DNA from 2 places in the Ureibacillus endophyticus genome. Region 2 is predicted to be linked to the other one. Evidence: a T-box and tRNA genes for the amino acid it is inferred to sense, from the RefSeq annotation. Region 2 holds a T-box; the other holds one or more tRNA genes.
What was found. The T-box of region 2 lies ahead of proS (proline--tRNA ligase). A T-box ahead of a tRNA ligase gene usually reads a tRNA of that ligase, here a tRNA-Pro.
Positions count from the first base shown of each region.

Region 1: it encodes a tRNA-Pro, which carries the amino acid that the T-box ahead of proS (proline--tRNA ligase) is inferred to sense. The anticodon was not compared.

Region 1 is NZ_JAMYWW010000001.1:2,651,169-2,661,860, reverse strand. Features, by position in the region: gene NKR20_RS13175 (IS1182 family transposase) at 1-642, opposite strand, end outside; gene NKR20_RS13170 (cation diffusion facilitator family transporter) at 956-1,945, opposite strand; gene NKR20_RS13165 (MgtC/SapB family protein) at 1,962-2,681, opposite strand; gene NKR20_RS13160 (DMT family transporter) at 2,803-3,705, shown strand; rRNA gene rrf (5S ribosomal RNA) at 3,879-3,994, shown strand; tRNA gene NKR20_RS13150 (tRNA-Val) at 4,006-4,081, shown strand; tRNA gene NKR20_RS13145 (tRNA-Thr) at 4,088-4,163, shown strand; tRNA gene NKR20_RS13140 (tRNA-Lys) at 4,171-4,245, shown strand; tRNA gene NKR20_RS13135 (tRNA-Leu) at 4,255-4,339, shown strand; tRNA gene NKR20_RS13130 (tRNA-Gly) at 4,368-4,442, shown strand; tRNA gene NKR20_RS13125 (tRNA-Leu) at 4,448-4,536, shown strand; tRNA gene NKR20_RS13120 (tRNA-Ala) at 4,568-4,643, shown strand; tRNA gene NKR20_RS13115 (tRNA-Met) at 4,660-4,733, shown strand; tRNA gene NKR20_RS13110 (tRNA-Ile) at 4,740-4,816, shown strand; tRNA gene NKR20_RS13105 (tRNA-Ser) at 4,830-4,922, shown strand; tRNA gene NKR20_RS13100 (tRNA-Met) at 5,115-5,191, shown strand; tRNA gene NKR20_RS13095 (tRNA-Asp) at 5,193-5,268, shown strand; tRNA gene NKR20_RS13090 (tRNA-Phe) at 5,278-5,353, shown strand; tRNA gene NKR20_RS13085 (tRNA-Gly) at 5,359-5,432, shown strand; tRNA gene NKR20_RS13080 (tRNA-Ile) at 5,441-5,517, shown strand; tRNA gene NKR20_RS13075 (tRNA-Asn) at 5,527-5,601, shown strand; tRNA gene NKR20_RS13070 (tRNA-Ser) at 5,605-5,695, shown strand; tRNA gene NKR20_RS13065 (tRNA-Glu) at 5,706-5,777, shown strand; rRNA gene rrf (5S ribosomal RNA) at 5,865-5,980, shown strand; tRNA gene NKR20_RS13055 (tRNA-Val) at 5,991-6,066, shown strand; tRNA gene NKR20_RS13050 (tRNA-Thr) at 6,073-6,148, shown strand; tRNA gene NKR20_RS13045 (tRNA-Lys) at 6,156-6,230, shown strand; tRNA gene NKR20_RS13040 (tRNA-Leu) at 6,240-6,324, shown strand; tRNA gene NKR20_RS13035 (tRNA-Gly) at 6,354-6,428, shown strand; tRNA gene NKR20_RS13030 (tRNA-Leu) at 6,434-6,522, shown strand; tRNA gene NKR20_RS13025 (tRNA-Arg) at 6,530-6,606, shown strand; tRNA gene NKR20_RS13020 (tRNA-Pro) at 6,615-6,691, shown strand; tRNA gene NKR20_RS13015 (tRNA-Ala) at 6,700-6,775, shown strand; tRNA gene NKR20_RS13010 (tRNA-Ala) at 6,882-6,957, shown strand; tRNA gene NKR20_RS13005 (tRNA-Met) at 6,974-7,047, shown strand; tRNA gene NKR20_RS13000 (tRNA-Ile) at 7,054-7,130, shown strand; tRNA gene NKR20_RS12995 (tRNA-Ser) at 7,144-7,236, shown strand; tRNA gene NKR20_RS12990 (tRNA-Met) at 7,429-7,505, shown strand; tRNA gene NKR20_RS12985 (tRNA-Asp) at 7,507-7,582, shown strand; tRNA gene NKR20_RS12980 (tRNA-Phe) at 7,592-7,667, shown strand; tRNA gene NKR20_RS12975 (tRNA-Gly) at 7,673-7,746, shown strand; tRNA gene NKR20_RS12970 (tRNA-Ile) at 7,755-7,831, shown strand; tRNA gene NKR20_RS12965 (tRNA-Asn) at 7,841-7,915, shown strand; tRNA gene NKR20_RS12960 (tRNA-Ser) at 7,919-8,009, shown strand; tRNA gene NKR20_RS12955 (tRNA-Glu) at 8,020-8,091, shown strand; gene NKR20_RS12950 (dipeptidase) at 8,243-9,178, shown strand; gene NKR20_RS12945 (isochorismate synthase) at 9,428-10,692, shown strand, end outside.
Region 2 is NZ_JAMYWW010000001.1:1,969,830-1,980,521, forward strand. Features, by position in the region: gene NKR20_RS09590 (NRDE family protein) at 1-40, opposite strand, end outside; gene NKR20_RS09595 (hypothetical protein) at 52-198, opposite strand; gene serC (3-phosphoserine/phosphohydroxythreonine transaminase) at 482-1,582, shown strand; gene NKR20_RS09605 (methyl-accepting chemotaxis protein) at 1,709-2,551, opposite strand; gene NKR20_RS09610 (peptidoglycan recognition protein family protein) at 2,711-3,184, opposite strand; gene NKR20_RS09615 (tetratricopeptide repeat protein) at 3,198-5,666, opposite strand; gene proS (proline--tRNA ligase) at 5,708-7,144, opposite strand; T-box leader at 7,292-7,503, opposite strand; gene NKR20_RS09625 (methyl-accepting chemotaxis protein) at 7,688-9,679, shown strand; gene NKR20_RS09630 (hypothetical protein) at 9,703-10,692, opposite strand, start outside.

The DNA of each region.
Region 1 (10,692 bases), 680 kb from region 2:
ACCACTCTCTGGATCGGTTGTGCTTTCTTTGATTTCCTTCATTTCTTCTTTTTCAAACTTTTCTGGAGGGAACGGCTTTTTCCCATGATTCACACGGTCTTGGTTGAGTTCTTCTTGTAACTTCGCCTCATACGCACGCGTTTCTTTACGGACCATTTTCTTTTCGAATTTGCGTTTATTCGCACTCGCCTTCACATGAGTAGAATCAACGAAAACATGGTCCGGACTCAACAAGCCTTTATCTGTAATTTCTTTGAGGATTCGATAGAAAATCTGTTCAAAGATATCTGTGTCTTGAAAACGACGGACATAGTTTTTCCCGAAGGTTGAAAAGTGAGGTACTTCTGTATGGAAGCCAAATCCTAAAAACCAACGATAAGCCATATTTGTCTCAATTTCTTTGATAGTTTGACGCATCGAACGAATCCCAAATACATATTGAACAAAGGTCATTTTAATTAAAACGACCGGGTCAATACTGGGTCTACCTAATGTAGAATATAGTGGTTCTACCAGTGGATAGATGAAAGAAAAATCAATGGCCGCTTCGAGCTTTCTTACAAGATGGTTTTGTGGTACAAGTTGGTCAATCGTAATCATCTCAATTTGATCGCGTTCGTTTCCTTGATTTTTCGTCATCATATCCATTCACCTCAATGTTTATTTAGCAAGTAGTTGATTGTAGTGCAGGTGGCGACTCCTGCGGGAAAAGCGTGACGGCCGATACCCCGCAGGAGCGAAGAATGAGTGACGAGGAGGATTGGCCCACGCCCGCGGAAAGCGTCCACCGAAACGGAAATCAACTGACTCTATTCCTAAGACTATTAATTATATTTTAAAAGAAAAAAGACTGTAGGCAAACTCGAAATTTATCGAGTTTGTCTACAGTCTGAAGCAATCATGTATTATACCATGATTGCTTTTTTATTGGTTCAGCTATTCATAATTAATTTCCTTACTCATTAGAATCCTGTTTCTTTTCTGCTAAATGATGTTCCCAATTAGTAACTTCATCTTCTTCATCAAATAATAGTGAAACTTTCGTAACCCCTTTTTGACTCATAATCATTTCGACTAAATGATCTCGAACATCATCTAAAAAGGCTAGGGAGAGATTAGGGTCTGTTTCTGCAACAACTGTTACATGAAGAAATTCTCCTTCTTTAATTACTTCTAATCGACGGATATCCGTTACGTGTGGATCTTCCATCACTAAGTTACCTATATGAATTTGCATTTCTTCATCAGTTTCCCCAATGACACCACGAGCATTATCAAGAAATACTCTACCAACTACATAGAACATCATTATTCCGATAATCATGGAAACCAAACCTTCTAATGCTGACCAACCTGTAAAATAGGCAATGACAATCGCTAGAAAGGCAAGGATGTTACCGGATGTTGCTACTAAGTCTTCCATCCAAACAAGTTTCGTAGCAGGCTTTGCTCGATTTAAATACGCAACAGACTTTGGTACGGCTAAGAAACCCTTATTCTCAACTCCCACTTCATGCAGTACTTCTTGTGCCGCTTTATGCAATACAGTTCCTTCTAATATAATACCTATTGACAACACTCCAAGAGCGATCAGTACGCCTCCAGACTCTTCAGTTGGATGAATAAAATGATGCCATCCTTCTTTTATTGTTTCATATGACAGGATTGCTACAATTAAAACTGCACCTAAACAAACAAGATTTACAACACGCCCAAAACCATTGGGGAATTTTGCAGTAGGGGCTTTTTTCGATAAAGCCGAGCCAATAAAGACGAAGAATTGGTTTGCAGCATCACCAAGGGAGTGCATCATCTCTGCGAACATTGCTACGTTACCTGTAAAAAAATAGGCAACACCTTTAATTATTCCTAAAAATAAGTTAACAAGTGCTGCTATAAGAGAGGGTTTATTTCCACCCTTTATTAGTTTAAATATTTCGCCCATGTTTGTTCCTCCAATTTTAGCCTAAGTTTTCTATCTCAATTTTGTGTACATAAGGTAGTGTGTGCAAAGTAGTGTAAATTGAAATAGTATCTTTTTTATATAATGTGGAAAATTTAATATCGACTTCAAATAAGACCTGTTCTGTTGATACGGGTATATCTTTAATACGTATATGTTCAATATACATTTCATTTTGCTTCATAAAAGTAAGGAGGTTTTGAATATTTTCTTCCTTTGACAATCTTGCCCTTAACGATAGTTCTTTCATGCGTAAACGTTTTGGACCTATTTTGGACAAGAATGGTGCAATCAATTCAATTCCGATTACAACAATCACAACTGTTGCAAAAGCCTCGATATAAAAACCAGCTCCGACTGCGATTCCAATTCCTGCAGCACCCCATATCATCGCGGCAGTAGTTAAGCCTGTGATACTATCGTTTCCTTTTCGTAATATGACACCAGCACCTAAAAATCCAATACCACTGACAATTTGTGCTGCTAAACGTAGTGGATCCATTGTAATATTAATATCATCCCGAGGAGGAGTACTATACGCTGCTTCAATTGAAATGATTGTAAGTAAACAACTGAATGTCGCAATTACTAAGCTAGTTTTTAATCCAACAGGTTTCTTTTTCAGTTCCCGTTCAATCCCTATAATTAAGCTCAAAGTAGCAGCAATCACAAGTTTAATAACCACTTCATATGAGAATGGTTCATTAAGTATAGTAATATTCAATTGTTGTTGTACCCCCTTTTTAATGATTGAATTCCACTGCCTATTTGTGACAAAATAGAAATATATATACTATTTTATAAATATAGCAAAAATAATATAATGGGGTTATAAAAAAATGGAAAAACCTAAAATACACCCATATATACCTATTCTTATTGGTGTTATCTCAATTTCTTTATCTGCAATTATTGTTAAATTAACGGAAGCGCATAGTAGTGTTATTGCGTTTTATAGAATGTTATTTTCTATACTAATTATGAGTCCCTTATTTTTTTCGAAATATGTAAATGAAATTAAAATACTTTCAAAAAAAGATTGGCTCTTTTCTTCCGTAGCAGGAATCTTTTTAGCATTTCATTTTATTCTATGGTTTGAATCACTAAATTACACATCAGTAGCAAGTTCAACTGTTCTCGTAACATTACAACCTTTATTTGCTTTTATTGGAACATATCTATTTTTTAAAGAGAAAATTACAATAAAAACAATTGCTTCTGGATCGATTGCGGTTTTAGGAAGTTTCTTGATTAGCTGGGGAGATTTTAGAGTAAGTGGTAGTGCATTATATGGAGATATCCTCGCTTTAATTGCATGTGCATTAATTACAGGTTATTTACTATTTGGACAAGATGTACGAAAACGTATTTCCCTCATTACTTATACAATGGTTGTTTATTCGATAAGTACGGTTTGTTTATTCTTTTACGTATTAATAACAGGGGAATCTTTTGGTCCATATCCGACAATGGATTGGGTTTGGTTCTTGCTTTTAGCTATTATTCCGAACCTTCTTGGTCATACTCTTTTCAATTGGGCAGTTAAATGGGTAAGTACTAATGTTATTTCGGTAGCTGTGTTATTTGAACCTATCGGTGCTTCTATCCTTGCTTATTTTATTTTTTCAGAAAAGTTGATGACTACACAAATTATAGGTGGAGTAACAGTTATAATAGGTATTATGCTGTTTATAATAGATTTGAAAATTTTAAAAGGTTTTTTGAAAAAAGTACTTGATTAAGCATTTAATCTGATGTATATTATTACTTGTCCTTAACGACAAACAAAACTTTTAAGAGTAAAGTTCTAAGTTGAGGATAAGTTTTTCAACGATAACGATATAAAAAGTAATTGACTAATTTCGAAAGTAATGATATTATATAAGAGTTGCTTTTGAAAAAGTGAATAAATAAGTGAAGTGATGATGGCAAAGAGGTCACACCCGTTCCCATACCGAACACGGAAGTTAAGCTCTTTAGCGCCGATGGTAGTTGGGGGCTTCCCCCTGTGAGAGTAGGACGTTGCTTCGCTTATATACCCAGGAGGATTAGCTCAGCTGGGAGAGCACCTGCCTTACAAGCAGGGGGTCGGCGGTTCGAGCCCGTCATCCTCCACCATAAATTGCCGGTGTAGCTCAGTTGGTAGAGCAACTGACTTGTAATCAGTAGGTCGTGGGTTCGACTCCTATCGCCGGCACCATTTGTACGAGCCATTAGCTCAGTGGTAGAGCATCTGACTTTTAATCAGAGGGTCGAAGGTTCAAGTCCTTCATGGCTCACCAGTTTTATATGCGGGTGTGGCGGAATTGGCAGACGCACTAGACTTAGGATCTAGCGCCGCAAGGCGTGGGGGTTCGACTCCCTTCACCCGCACCATTTAAATAAATTATAATTTTAAGCACATGCGGAAGTAGTTCAGTGGTAGAACACCACCTTGCCAAGGTGGGGGTCGCGGGTTCGAACCCCGTCTTCCGCTCCAAATGTGCCGGGGTGGCGGAACTGGCAGACGCACAGGACTTAAAATCCTGCGGTAGGTGACTACCGTACCGGTTCGATTCCGGTCCTCGGCACCATTTTGCAAATCATAATATAAAATTTTTATTTGGGGCCTTAGCTCAGCTGGGAGAGCGCCTGCCTTGCACGCAGGAGGTCAGCGGTTCGATCCCGCTAGGCTCCACCAAATAAATTAATAATTTGGCGGCGTAGCTCAGCTGGCTAGAGCGTACGGTTCATACCCGTAAGGTCGGGGGTTCGATCCCCTCTGCCGCCATCTTTAGGACCTTTAGCTCAGTTGGTTAGAGCAGACGGCTCATAACCGTCCGGTCGCAGGTTCGAGTCCTGCAAGGTCCACCAATCGTCATAACACGGAGGAATACCCAAGTCCGGCTGAAGGGATCGGTCTTGAAAACCGACAGGCGGGTTAAACCGCGCGGGGGTTCGAATCCCTCTTCCTCCGCCATTCTTTATATGGTACAATGAAGTGTAAGTAAATTAATAATATTATCGCGGGGTGGAGCACGAACGAATAATCTTCGTAGCAAAACTTCAGCGTAACGATTTCGCAAGCTTCTTGAATTTACTAAACGAAATCGTGACGGTTCGATAATAGTTAATGCGTAAGTTTTTATTATATTTCTAACAATAACATTATCGCGGGGTGGAGCAGTTCGGTAGCTCGTCGGGCTCATAACCCGAAGGTCACAGGTTCAAATCCTGTCCCCGCAACCAAGGTCCCGTGGTGTAGCGGTTAACATGCCTGCCTGTCACGCAGGAGATCGCCGGTTCGATCCCGGTCGGGACCGCCATTAATTAATGGGTCGATAGCTCAGTTGGTAGAGCATTTGACTGAAGCTCAAAGTGTCGGCGGTTCGATTCCGTCTCGACCCACCATTAATGCGGGTGTAGTTTAATGGTAAAACCTCAGCCTTCCAAGCTGATGTCGTGGGTTCGATTCCCATCACCCGCTCCAATATACTTGGGCCTATAGCTCAGCTGGTTAGAGCGCACGCCTGATAAGCGTGAGGTCGATGGTTCAAGTCCATTTAGGCCCACCATGTAAATATTCCGAAGTAGCTCAGTGGTAGAGCAACCGGCTGTTAACCGGTTGGTCGTAGGTTCGAGTCCTACCTTCGGAGCCATAAGGGGAAGTACTCAAGAGGCTGAAGAGGCGCCCCTGCTAAGGGTGTAGGTCGGGTAACCGGCGCGAGGGTTCAAATCCCTCCTTCTCCGCCATACATAGTTAGGCCCGTTGGTCAAGTGGTTAAGACACCGCCCTTTCACGGCGGTAACACGGGTTCGAATCCCGTACGGGTCATAAAATTTTTCAAAATATATTTTTGGAAAATGGACTTGAAAATATCTTTAAATGTGATATTATAAATCTTGTCCAAAAAAATAATAGTCTAGTGATGATGGCAAAGAGGTCACACCCGTTCCCATACCGAACACGGAAGTTAAGCTCTTTAGCGCCGATGGTAGTTGGGGGCTTCCCCCTGTGAGAGTAGGACGTTGCTAGGCATATTACCCAGGAGGATTAGCTCAGCTGGGAGAGCACCTGCCTTACAAGCAGGGGGTCGGCGGTTCGAGCCCGTCATCCTCCACCATATTTTGCCGGTGTAGCTCAATTGGTAGAGCAACTGACTTGTAATCAGTAGGTTGAGGGTTCAAGTCCTTTCGCCGGCACCATTTGTACGAGCCATTAGCTCAGTGGTAGAGCATCTGACTTTTAATCAGAGGGTCGAAGGTTCAAGTCCTTCATGGCTCACCAGTTTTATATGCGGGTGTGGCGGAATTGGCAGACGCACTAGACTTAGGATCTAGCGCCGCAAGGCGTGGGGGTTCGACTCCCTTCACCCGCACCATTTAATTAAATTATAATTTTTAAGCACATGCGGAAGTAGTTCAGTGGTAGAACACCACCTTGCCAAGGTGGGGGTCGCGGGTTCGAACCCCGTCTTCCGCTCCAAATGTGCCGGGGTGGCGGAACTGGCAGACGCACAGGACTTAAAATCCTGCGGTAGGTGACTACCGTACCGGTTCGATTCCGGTCCTCGGCACCATTTATATGCGCCCGTAGCTCAATTGGATAGAGCGTCTGACTACGGATCAGAAGGTTGTGGGTTCGACTCCTGCCGGGCGCGCCATATATATACGAGAAGTAGCTCAGCTTGGTAGAGCACTTGGTTTGGGACCAAGGGGTCGCAGGTTCGAATCCTGTCTTCTCGACCATTTCAATTGGGGCCTTAGCTCAGCTGGGAGAGCGCCTGCCTTGCACGCAGGAGGTCAGCGGTTCGATCCCGCTAGGCTCCACCAATATAAAACTAACTTTTCTTCATAAATTATCTTGATAAAGCAATCTTATTAAAATAATTTACTTGAAGATTTATTTTTAATTATAAGAATTAATATTTAATATAATGGGGCCTTAGCTCAGCTGGGAGAGCGCCTGCCTTGCACGCAGGAGGTCAGCGGTTCGATCCCGCTAGGCTCCACCAAATAAATTAATAATTTGGCGGCGTAGCTCAGCTGGCTAGAGCGTACGGTTCATACCCGTAAGGTCGGGGGTTCGATCCCCTCTGCCGCCATCTTTAGGACCTTTAGCTCAGTTGGTTAGAGCAGACGGCTCATAACCGTCCGGTCGCAGGTTCGAGTCCTGCAAGGTCCACCAATCGTCATAACACGGAGGAATACCCAAGTCCGGCTGAAGGGATCGGTCTTGAAAACCGACAGGCGGGTTAAACCGCGCGGGGGTTCGAATCCCTCTTCCTCCGCCATTCTTTATATGGTACAATGAAGTGTAAGTAAATTAATAATATTATCGCGGGGTGGAGCACGAACGAATAATCTTCGTAGCAAAACTTCAGCGTAACGATTTCGCAAGCTTCTTGAATTTACTAAACGAAATCGTGACGGTTCGATAATAGTTAATGCGTAAGTTTTTATTATATTTCTAACAATAACATTATCGCGGGGTGGAGCAGTTCGGTAGCTCGTCGGGCTCATAACCCGAAGGTCACAGGTTCAAATCCTGTCCCCGCAACCAAGGTCCCGTGGTGTAGCGGTTAACATGCCTGCCTGTCACGCAGGAGATCGCCGGTTCGATCCCGGTCGGGACCGCCATTAATTAATGGGTCGATAGCTCAGTTGGTAGAGCATTTGACTGAAGCTCAAAGTGTCGGCGGTTCGATTCCGTCTCGACCCACCATTAATGCGGGTGTAGTTTAATGGTAAAACCTCAGCCTTCCAAGCTGATGTCGTGGGTTCGATTCCCATCACCCGCTCCAATATACTTGGGCCTATAGCTCAGCTGGTTAGAGCGCACGCCTGATAAGCGTGAGGTCGATGGTTCAAGTCCATTTAGGCCCACCATGTAAATATTCCGAAGTAGCTCAGTGGTAGAGCAACCGGCTGTTAACCGGTTGGTCGTAGGTTCGAGTCCTACCTTCGGAGCCATAAGGGGAAGTACTCAAGAGGCTGAAGAGGCGCCCCTGCTAAGGGTGTAGGTCGGGTAACCGGCGCGAGGGTTCAAATCCCTCCTTCTCCGCCATACATAGTTAGGCCCGTTGGTCAAGTGGTTAAGACACCGCCCTTTCACGGCGGTAACACGGGTTCGAATCCCGTACGGGTCATTCAAAACACACTCAAGATTGTTAAACAACTTGAGTGTGTTTTTTTATTTTATAAGATTTAATTAAACTATTTTATCTATATTTATGGTGAAGAAGCGAACAAAATATTATTATCAAAATGCTCATAACTATTAAATGAGGTGATGAACAAATGGAAATAATTGATTTGCATTGTGATGTTTTAGAAAAACTTTCTAGGTTGGAGGATGTGCAGTTTCGTAACGATTCCCGATTACATGCTAGCCTAGAAAATTTACAAAGAGGTAACGTGAAAGTCCAAATATTTGCGATTTTTATTGAACCACACATCCCACAAGAACAGAAATTTACTGAAGCGTTGAGACAAGTAGAAGCATTTCAAACTAAAGTATTAAATGAACCAGAGATGGTCCATATTACAAATTGGAAGCAATTAAACGAGCTACAGGATGGGCAAATAGGAGCAGTGTTAAGCTTAGAGGGATGTGATTGTATTGGCGATGATCTCTATAAGTTGAAATTGTTATTAGATGCTGGTGTAAAATTAGTAGGCTTAACTTGGAATTATGAAAATGCTGTTGGATATGGTGCATCAGAATCTCCTGATAAAGGACTAAAACCATTTGCAAAACAAGTAATTGAATTGCTGAATGAACACGATGTCATTATTGATGTTGCTCACTTAAATAAACAAGGCTTTGATGACTTACTTCCATTAGCCAAACATTTAATTGCTAGTCATTGTAATGCAAGAGCTCTATGTGACCATCCAAGGAATTTAAGCGATGATCAAATAAAACAGCTAGTTCAACATGGGGGACGAATCCATGTAGTTTTTTATCCGCCTTTTGTTAAGAAGAGTAAAGAGGTTACAACGATAGATGATTTAATAAAGCATATTACCCATATAGCAGCCCTCGTAGGTGTAGAACGTATTGGGTTTGGATCTGATTTTGATGGTATTGATTTAACTGTTGAACAATTAACAAATGCTTCTGAATATCAAAATATCACAAGTGCACTATCTAAAACTTTTACACAAAGTGAAATTGAGACTATGGCAAGTAAAGGATTTTTGAAATATCTCTCGGAAATTGGAATGCGTTAGAGTTTTTTCCTAGCGCATTTTTTTAATGGATAAAATTACACTCAAAATACTCAAAGTCATGATTGCAATATTCTATATGCGACTTGGATGTTGTGATAGAATAGATAGTGAAAAGTTTTAGTTTATTTATTACAAGCAGATGAAGCATTTCTGTTATCTTTAAGGGAATATTAAACCCCATAAGTAAAACATCAACTCGTCCAAATGGGTCGAGTTGTATTTTATTGCTTTTTAACGGAGGGAAATTTCATGCATCAGAAGTGGCTACAATCCACTGAAGTAGAAGTAGGAAATATAAATAGAGCGCAAACCTTCTACATTGAAACAATAGAAGTAAGTCGACTATCAGCATTAGCATTTTTTGCTGCTGGTGAGCAGAAATATAAAGGAAAACGCTTTTTTTGGCAAAACCGTGAAAAAACATTAACATTGGTTGGACTCGGCCACGCTTACGTTATTAAAAATAATGCAGGTGATAATCGATTTGACCAAATTGAAGAAGAATGGCGAGAATTAACGAAAAATATAATTAAAGAAGAAAGCGAGCCACAACCAATTTTATTTGGAGGCTTTACCTTTGATCCGGAAAATACAAAAACTGGTGAATGGGATGGTTTCCCACAAAGTTTGTTTGCCGTTGCTACATATCAGCTTGTTATTCGTAATGACAAAGCATATATCAGTATTCATTTAGTAACAGATAAAGCAAATAGCCTACAAGAATTCGATGCAATGCGTGTGGAACGAGACCATTTAATTCACGCTGCGCAAGTGAAAGAATTGAAGACTTATGAAAAGCCAGTAATGACAAAATATATGGAATTAAAAAAGCAGGATTATTTACAATCTATTGAAAAAGTAACGTCCTTAATTAAAGATAAAAAGGCTGAAAAGGTTGTTATTGCAAGGTCATTAGAAATGGATTTTGCTGAGACCTTATCATCACCTCAAGTATTATCACATGTGATCAATGAGCAACCAGAAAGTTATTTATTTGGATTAGAACAAGATGAATTATTATTCTTTGGGGCATCACCGGAACGACTGGTTAAAGTGAAGAATGGATATGCTTATTCTTCTTGTGTGGCGGGTTCAATAAAACGAGGAAAAACAGCAGATGAAGATAAGCAGCTTGGGGAGAATTTATTAAATGATTCAAAAAATCTCGGGGAACATCGTTATGTGGTTGAAATGATTGCTGATACATTCGAAAAAAATTGTACCGAATTCAAAGTGCCGAAACATCCGAAGCTTTTAAAAATTCGTGATATCCAGCATTTATATACACCAGTTGAAGGAAAATTGAAGCCAAATGCGACAATATTACAGCTTGTGAAAGATTTACATCCAACACCAGCTTTAGGTGGCGTTCCTCGTGAAGGTGCATTGTCAATTATTCGAAAATATGAAACGATGAATCGCGGTTTATATGCAGCTCCTATTGGATGGTTGGATGCAGAAGGAAATGGTGAATTTGCTGTTGCGATTCGTTCAGCGGCACTTATTAAGGATAA
Region 2 (10,692 bases):
ATTTTGGATGTAGATTGTAATGAACGTTAATTAAACACATAAACATTCCCCTTAGTCATTATTTTTAGCATCTAATTTTTCTACGATTTCTCGCAAAATGGCATTCCGTTCCCTCTGTGCTGAAACAATACTTACCATAAACCAGATTATAAATAGTGCGGGAATTACATAAAAAATAAACGCTATGATCATATCCAAATAAGTTACCCCCAATTTCATTTTTCTTTAAAAAACGAACAACCATTAAAAATTTACTATCCACTTAAAAAAATGAAACCAAAATACGAACAATTGAGTTATAATAGTTTTAATCATTCGTGATAATAGATTCTTATTATCTAAAATTGTATCAATTTCTCCCGAAAAAAGTAAAAATAAAATCGAAATATCAAATAATTCATCATTTTTTAAATTTTTACGAGCGAAATGGTAGAAAAGGGTATATAATCAATCTATATTACATCTTCAAGGAGTGTTCGATTTGAGTACAACAACAAAACGTGCCTATAACTTTAATGCAGGTCCATCTGCTTTACCATTAGAAGTTTTAGAAAAGGCACAACAAGAATTAGTGAATTTTAATAATACTGGTATGGCTTTAATGGAAATGAGCCACCGTAGTAAAGATTATGAAGCTGTACATAACGATGCAGTTGCTCGCTTAAAAGCTTTATTTGCGATTCCAGATAACTATGAAGTATTGTTCCTACAAGGTGGAGCTAGCCTTCAATTCACAATGATTCCAATGAACTTCTTAACACCAGAAACAACTGCTAGCTACGTGTTAACTGGTTCTTGGTCTGAAAAAGCTTTAAAAGAAGCTAAACTTTTTGGACAAACTGCTCAAGCTGCTTCAACAAAAGAAAATAACTATCGTAATATTCCTTCTCTTGAAGAAATCAAATTTAACGATACTGATGCATATGTACACATCACTTCAAACAACACAATTTACGGTACACAATGGAAAGAGTTCCCTACTACAGGTGAAGTGACATTAGTTGCCGATATGTCTAGTGATATTTTATCTAGACCAGTGGATGTAAGTAAATTCGGTATTATCTATGCTGGTGCACAAAAGAACCTAGGTCCATCTGGTGTGACTGTAGTCATTATCCGTAAAGACTTACTTGAAAAAGCGAACACTAACATTCCGACAATGTTAAAATATACAACGCATGCTGATGCAAACTCTTTATACAACACTCCTCCAACGTTTGGTATTTATATGTTAGGTGAAGTTTTAAAATGGGTTGAAAATAAAGGCGGATTAGAAGCTATCGAAAAACAAAACGAAGAAAAAGCAAAAGTAATTTACGATGCTATCGATAACAGTAACGGCTTCTATTACGGTCATGCAACACCTGAATCTCGTTCATTAATGAACATCACATTCCGCGTTGCTGATGAAGAGTTAGAGAAAAAATTCCTTGCTGAAGCAAAAGAAGCTGGATTCGTTGGACTAAACGGTCACCGTTCAGTTGGTGGTTGCCGTGCATCTACTTACAACGCAGTACCATTCGAAGCTTGTCAAGCACTTGCAAACTTCATGGTTGAATTCCAAAAAAATAACCAAAAGTAAAATGAAAACACCTTGTCTCTTTTGAGGCAAGGTGTTTTATTTCGATTCGTTAGCTCACCATCAATTTACGTAGCAATGTAATAAAAAAGAAGAGAAATCCCACCCAAGATTTCTCTTCTCACAGTTTTATAATTTTTTAGCCATGTCTTCAATTTCTTCTGCAAAGTCCGTTAAATGCTGAATCGTTTGCGAAATTTCATTAATACTTGAAGTTTGATTGTCCGCAATTTCTAATGTTTCTTTAACGATTGTCGCAACTTGACTTACTTTCACTTTTAATTGGTCGAGTAAATTGCGAATTTCGTTAACAGAATCTGCACTTTGGTCTGCTAATTTTGTAATCTCTTTTGCAACAACACTAAATCCTCTTCCGTATTCACCTGAACGAGCAGCTTCAATACCTGCGTTGAAACCTAAGATTCTCGTATTTTTTGCAACAGAGTTAATCATTTCTAATATTTTCGTTGTATTCTCAACTTGCATGCTCATTTCACTTTGGGCTTCTGTTAAATGTTTGATATATGTACTAAATTCACTAGCGGATTCCGCTAATTGTTCAGTAGAAGCCGATATCTCTTCAGAAGAAGCTGCAAAGTGCTCCGCAACCTGCAATAATTTTGATTGATTTTTTGTACTTTTACTAACCGCAATTGCCCCGATTACTTCCCCGCGATCTCCGTGAATTGGTACTATCATTGCTTGAAACGGATCACCGTATAATTCTGCAGGAACGTTTACAGTTTTTACTTTATTTGTACGAATGACCTCCATAATTGGTTCGTGACTCTCAAGTTTTCTACCTTTTGAACTTTGAACGGCAATTTCTTTCGATAATAGTTGTTCAATTACTGTTTCGCCATCTGTAATGGAAATGTCGACATCTTCTGTAAACAGTTGTTTAATTGTTGGTGCTTGTTTTACGAACCATTGTAATGTTTCATGTACTTCTGTTTTTGTCTCTAAACTCATTAAAAATTCCCCTCTCAAATCAACCTGAACAACCTATTCGCTAATATTATAACACCAATATCGTTTCCAGAAACTCTCATTTTGGTAATATTTTTTGAAAAATTTCCCCTTTCTTCTCCACAAAAAAGCGCCTCCTCTAATGAAGAGACACTCATAGACCTATATTGAGGAATGGATATAACCTTTTATATCATCACGCATTTGATTAACATTGAATAATAATCCAGGGCAACTTTTCGTTACTCCATCAAGTTCACGATGACCGATTACTTGGTGCGGCTCCAAATTATACAATCTCATAATGTGATGACATAATTGAAGGAACGAGGAAAATTGCGATGATGTTGGAAGTTCAATATCAAAGTCTCCTGTTAAACAAATCCCGATTGAATTTCGATTATGCCCATATGCATGAGCACCTACGTGAAACCCTCGTCCTTCAACGATTGTCCCATCTTTTTCTATAAAGAAATTATAGCCAATACCACTCCACCCACGAACTTTTTGATGAAATTCATGACATTCTTCAGCATTCATTTGTGTTCGAGATGTGTGATGAACGATGATTTTCTGTACTTCATCTAAATCTTCTAATGGTTCAATAAAATAAAAATTTTTCTTCACAATTTTCAAATTTAATTCACACCTAAAAGTCAAATTTGCAGTCTTCATACGCCAATTTCTTAAGTTTTATACATTCTAGCATTATTGTAGATTTCTTAAAACCAATTCGTTTATCAAAGGCTTTATTCAAACCGTTTATTCTCGATTTAATCTCTATCGCTTTTTCCATAAAGTCAATTGCAAGAATGGTTTCATTTCTCAATGCATAAATCAGTGCTTTATTATGCAAAATATCCCCAACTCTTATATGGTTTTCGCCGTAATAATTTTTATAATATTCCTCTACTTCATCTAAAATACTGATTGCCTTCTCAAAATGTTTATCTTTAGCTGTTAAAATCGCTAAATATGTTTGTGCTTTATGCCATTCTAACTTTTGTGAAGATAGATGCTCTTTTATAATGGTTAACACTTCATCAATTAACTCTGTTGCTAACTCATATTTCCCCATCTCTTGATAACAGCTGATTAGATTATTTTTCGCTAGAACAATCTTTTCATAATTCATGTTTACTTGACTTAAACGAATTTCTAATGATCGTTTATAGAGCTCTTCTGCTTTTTCATAATCACCGTTATCTTGATATAGTTTTGCCAATCCATTTGCAGATAATGCAACTGCTATATTATCCCCTTCCCCACATAGTCTTTCTCGGATATCCAGAGATTTAATGTATAACTCTTCTGAACGGTCCTTCTTACCTTGTCGATGATATAAAGTGGCTAGTCCATAATAAGATTTCGCAGTATATAAATGGTTTTCACCGTAGTAATTTAATCGTAATTGTAGTGCTTCTTTGAACAAACGTTCAGCTTCATCATAGTTAAGTAATTCCCACATATGAACATAGGCTAAATCATAAATTAAAATCGGTAAGTACTCCAATTTAATTTCATCTTTAGACTTCTCCAAATCATCAATTAACGTTTCAAGCATTGGCAAAGTTAAATAGTTTTTTCCACTATTTAAGAATTTTTCATCTAATTTACGGAACCAATCAATAAATTCTTTTTTATTAAATTCTTTCATTCCAACTAATTGATAACCGTGATAGAACGCTTCATGTAATATAGAACTAGCATAATTAGGGTCAGAATAAATTAAATCTTTATGTAATTGATTCTTAAAATACATATGTAAGAAATTATGTCCTTTAGACAGTTTTTCTTCAGATTGCGTATGTTTTAAACATTTACGCATAAGTTGGTGCATCTCCCATTGATTTTCACCTATTTCACGAATGAAAGAAAATTGTGTGATATTCTGATGGTTTTCTTCATTCATAAAAATTCTAAAATTCGAAACGACTGCATGAAACAATGAGATATTCCATGTATTTGCTAAAGCTAAGTATTCTAATAATTGTTTTTCAGAGTTTGTTATATATAACAATAATCGCTTCACTAATTTTTGTGGTGTTTTTTGATCAATAAAGTCACTCACTTCTGGTTTTCGACCGGAATCTTTGATTTGTTTATATAAATCAATTGCTAACGTAATACTAAATGGATGTCCACCAGAGTTTTCATAAATAACATGTTGAATTTCAGAATCCCCTACACCCAGTGAGGAACATAAATGAAATGTCTCTGTATCACTTAAGTTATCTAATGGAATTGGAATAATTAGATCTTTCCATTCATCTTCATATTGAATCCAATCAAGGGGTTCGCGCCCTGTAATAACCCAAACAGAATATGGCATTGCTTCAACAAGAATACGAATCCAATGATCCACATCATAATGCTCTCTTTTTTCTTCCCATAAAGCCTCATACGCGTCTAAGAAAAAGATAAAATGACTGTGATGTTTTTCAATATAAGCACGAATATCTTCAGCAAAAATATATGGCAACAGTTCGAATAGTTCTATGTTATCCATATTCTTAAAATCTTCAATCATCTCTCTTCGGGACGCATTTAATAGTTTGTCCATTCTACGGTATACAAGTTCAATAATTTTTGGAATCGAAATCATCGTAACCCCTGAAGTTGCAGAAATGATTTCCATAATAATCGAACTTTCCTCGATAAATGGAATCGATTTTTCATTAATAACCGTTTTAGGATCGATATTTTTCAAATAGATGACATAGGCGATATCAAAAAGCGTAAATGGCATTTTATATTTTTTCCCTAGCTCTTGTCTCATGAAAATTAGAGCTTCTTCCATTGTGCGATGCTTCTTAATTTCAAAATTAATCGATGTAAAACGATACTTTGACAACGGGTTGATTCTTCTTTGTAATTCCTTTGAAAATTCAGTCTTCCCTACACCACCAATTCCGTAATAAGAAAAGATGCGATGGTCTTCAAAGTCATGCATGGATAATTCCTGCATAAATTCAGACACTTCATATTCTCTTCCGACAAATCTTGCTTTCTTCTTTTTGTCTAACATTGCTTTTAAACTAGACATACGACCTCCAAAATATACAATAATTGGAATTATTGTTTTATCATAGCATAATTTTCCTTTTTTCTTCTTCATAAAAAACTGCCCTTGATTGAAATCAAGAGCAGTTTCATTAATTAATATGCGCGGCCGAACCAAACTGTGTGTTGTGCTTCTTTGCCACAGTTAATGCATGTATGTTTTTTCGTTGGTGGGTTGAATGGAATGTTACGTGTTGTGAATTTTGTTTCTTCTTTCACGTTTGATTCACATGCATCATCTCCACACCATCCAGCAAGTACCCAACCAGGGATTGTGCCGTTTTGTTCAGATGTAGCTAAATGTTCGTGTAATTGAGCTAATGAATCGATATGTGTATGAGAGTTTGCATCACGGAACGCTTTTGCTTTGTCGTAAAGACGTGTTTGCATCACTTCAAGTTCTTTTTCGATAGCTTCTACAACTTCACCAAGTGCTACTGTTTGTTTATCTTGTTCGTCACGAGCTTTTAATAATACTTGGTTGTTTTCTAAGTCACGTGGTCCAAGTTCAATGCGTACTGGTACACCTTTTAATTCCCATTCATTGAATTTGTATCCTGTTGATTGATCAGAATCATCAAGACGTACACGAATGCCTTTTGCTTTTAATGCAGCAAAGATTTCGTCTAATTTTTCAATGATTGCTGGGTTCTTTTTCCATGGACCAACAGGGATTAATACAACTTGGGTTGGTGCGATTTTTGGTGGTAATACAAGACCTTGCTCATCACCATGTACCATGATAACAGAACCGATTAAACGAGTTGACGTTCCCCAAGATGTTGTATGAACGTGAACGTGTTTGTTTTCTTTGTTTAAATATTTAATATCAAAAGCTTCTGCAAACTTTGTACCTAAGTAGTGAGAAGTTCCGGCTTGCACTGCTTTACCGTCTTTCATCATCGCTTCGATTGAATACGTATCAACCGCACCAGCGAAACGTTCAGATGGAGTTTTTTGACCATCATAAACAGGAATTGCAAGGAATCCTTCAACAACTTCTTTGTATATATTTAACATTTGCATTGTTTCTTTACGTGCATCTTCTTCATCAACGTGAGCTGTATGCCCTTCTTGCCATAAAAACTCAGACGTACGGATGAATGGAAGAGTTTTCTTCTCCCAACGGAAAACGTTTGCCCATTGGTTAATTAATACTGGAAGGTCGCGGTAACTTTTAATCCAGTCTGAATACAAATGACCAATCATTGTTTCAGAAGTTGGACGTAATGCAAGGCGTTCTTCTAATTTCTCCCCTGCTGCTTCTGTTACCCATGGAAGTTCTGGTGAGAAACCTTCAATATGATCTTTTTCTTTTTGGAAGAAAGATTCAGGAATTAACATTGGGAAGTACGCATTACGGTGTCCAGTTTCTTTAAAACGACGGTCCATCTCGCCTTGGATGTGTTCCCATAACTCATAGCCGTCTGGTTTAAAGGCGATACAACCACGTACTGGTGTATAATCCATTAAATCAGCTTTTTGAATTGTGTCGATGTACCATTTTGAAAAATCATTTGTTTGTTGAGACATTCAATTTCCTCCTAAATATATTACAACTTGACGGATCCGTTCTAAACGGTAGATTCGAGCTCGCCTCGTGATATTCTTTCTTATTATTTGGATTCATTTTCCTAAAATAAACATAAAAACCAAATAAAAAGCACAAAGAGCCCTCATATTAAGGACGCCTCTGTGCGAATAAACGTGGTACCACCTTAGTTCGGTAATAAAAAATATTACCCTCCTACGTTAGTAACGATAACGACTCGGCAAGTTTTTGCTCGCATCTCCGTGATAGGTTTCAATAAGAAGTGGTGATATAGCTCTCAGCAACTGCTACATTTTCTGTGTCACAATTCTTATTTACTTGGTCACATCATTGATTCCATATTTCTTATAATGTATCAAAAAAACGGAATAAATTCAATGATTGTGGTAATTTTTCTAAGTCTTATTTCAAACTGAAAATTCCAAATCAACCAAATATTAAAAATTATTTTTATTTAGAGAAATTCCTCTAAATGGTCCTATAATCTATTTAGCATTTAATCGAAAATTTAAGGAGGAATATTCTTGAAAACATCCATACGATGGAGAATTATTGCCATTGTACTAGTCATTATTGTGCTTGGACTAGGATTACTTTCATCAATTAGTTCATACATAATTTCATCCAAGTCTGAAGAAAGTGTCATTGAATCGAGTGAAGTGGTTGTAACAGGATTATCCAACAACATTACAACATTCTTAAATGGATATGAAAATAGTTTATTAAAACTAGCAAATTCACCTGACACAATAGAATTTTATAAAAAATCTTCTACATACAACGATGCACAAGATCGAATCTATCGTGCTGGATTAGCAGACTACTTATCAATTTACAAAGCCGCTTCAGGAATTTATTTTTCAACGGGCGACTATACCATCATTGAACCCCATTTTGAAGGGATAAACGATATCGACATTAAATCACGAGATTGGTATAAAAATGCGATTGATAACGAAGGTCAATTCGTCTGGTCTGAACCATATATCGACTCAGTATCAAATCATTATGCCATCACAGGTTCTGTTACTGTAAAAGATGGTAATCAAGTAATCGGTGTACTTGGTGTCGACATTCAATTAGAACAATTAACGGAAATGGTTTCATCAACAAAACTTGGTTATAATGGCTATCCACTGATTGTTGATGAGAAAGGTACAGCTTTAGTGCACCCTACCCAATCCGGGGAAAACTTACAATCATTAAACTATGTCAATAAAATGTTAAGTGATACGGTGACGACGAATCATTTCAATGACGAAATCGATGAAAAAGAATCCGTAATCGTCTTTAATAAAATTCCTGACCTTGGTTGGTACGTGGGAGCTGTATATGATGTCAAAGAAGTACAAGGGTTAGCGCGGGATATGGTACAAGTTATAATTCTCATTGCCGTTACAATATTAATCATTACCTTTGTCATTCTTTATTTCTTAATTACAAGAACATTAAAACCGATTCATCATCTCGGTGAATTAATGGAAGAGGTCGCGCAAGGTGATTTAACCGTTCAAATTGATATCAATTCAAAAGATGAAATTGGTCAACTTGCCAACTACTTTAATGCCATGGTGCAACAAATGAAATCGATTCTTACGATTGTTCAAGAATCATCTAACCATGTAGAAGAACGCTCACAGCAACTAAGTGCATTAGCAGAAGAAACAAGTGCATCAAGTAATGAAGTGGCAAAGGCTGTCAATGACATTGCTATTGGTGCAACGAGTTCATCTGAAAATGCCGATGCCGTCATGGAATCCTCTGTAAAACTTGGAGATAGAATTAATGGCATGCAGCAACAATCCAATGCCCTTCATGATATTACAATCCAAGCTGGTAAATTGAATATTATCGGGGAAGAAAAAATGGAGAACTTGCTAGACTCCTTTGACCTATCAAAACAAGATTTATTAAATATGGCGCAAGCTGTTCAAACATTAGAAGTAAAAGTAGAAGCAATTGGTTCCGTTATGAATACAATTTCTGAAATCTCCTCTCAAACGAATTTATTAGCTTTAAATGCGAGTATTGAAGCTGCTCGTGCGGGAGAACATGGGAAAGGATTTGCGGTAGTAGCTGAAGAAGTTCGTAAATTAGCAGAACAATCGAAAGTCGCAACGGAACAAGTAAAAACGACGATTCAAGAACTTCAATCAGAAGCCCAAGTGGTGACATCACAAATGAGTGAAATGCAAACGACTTTCCAAAATCAAGGTGTCGTTGTGGAAGAAACCGGTATCCTATTTGGCAATTTAACGGAATTAGTAAACAACATGGAAGAAACCTTTAAAAATGTATCAACCGAAATTGAAGGCATTATTAAATACAAAGATCGAGTTGTCGCTACGATTCAACAAATGACCATCACAGCGCAATCAAGTGCCGCTGCTTGTGAAGAAGTGAGTGCATCTAGTGACGAACAACTACATGCTATTCAATCCGTTGCCCTTGCATCGGAAGAACTAAACAGCTTAAGTACAGAACTATCCATTGCTGCAAGTAAATTTAAATTATAAACAAGAAAGCCACGTGTTGTTGTTCACAACCGTGGCTTCTTATCTTCATCTGTATTCCCATTTTGAGAATTGAACAGCTTGCCGATTTTTTCTTCTAAGAAGTTGGAACGTTCAAATATAACGGAACGTAAGTATTCCATTTGACGGACAATCTTTTCGATTAACCCTCCGTTATTTTCCACATGCTCAACAACGGTTTGTTGGGATTGTTCAATTTGAGCAATCTTTGCTAGCAGTTGCTCGTTTATTTCGATTTGTTTATCTAATTTCCCTTGCATAACATCATTATTCATTACCAATTCTTCAATTCGTTTTAGCATGGCATTGTTCAACACTTCAAATTCATGTAATAAATCAACAATACTATGCTGTTCATCCGCAATTACATCGACCCTTGTCACCACTTCTCGCTGTGAAAAGGAAATGCCATTGACTTCTCCGGTTAAGCTTTGTTCCAATTGTTGATTGATGCCATTGACTTCTCGGAATAGATTTTGTTGTAACTGGTTAATGATGTTTACATTTTCTTGCAAGTTGTTTTGTGATTGATTAATCGTATTGACTTCTTGCATTAAGTCTTGTTGGGATTGTGTAATGCCCGTTACTTCTTGAATCAGATTTTGCTGTGATTCGCTCATGGCATCAATATTTTCTTGCAATGTATTTTGTGATTCATTAATCGTACTTACTTCTTGGATTAAGTCTTGTTGGGATTGTGTAATGCCCGTTACTTCTTGAAGTAGATTTTCTTGGGATTGATTAATAGTCTCTACATTTTCTTGCAAAGTATTATGCAATTGACTTATCGTATTGACCTCTTGAAACAAGTTTTGTTGGGATTGCGTAATGCCATTGACTTCTTGGAGGAGATTTTGTTGGGATTGGTTAATAGTGTCTACATTTTGCGTCAAGTTCACTTGCGATTGACTAATTGCAGTTACTTCTTGAGATAAGGTTTGTTGGGTTTGCGTAATGCCGTTTACTTCTTGAAATAAATTTTGTCGATTCTGTTG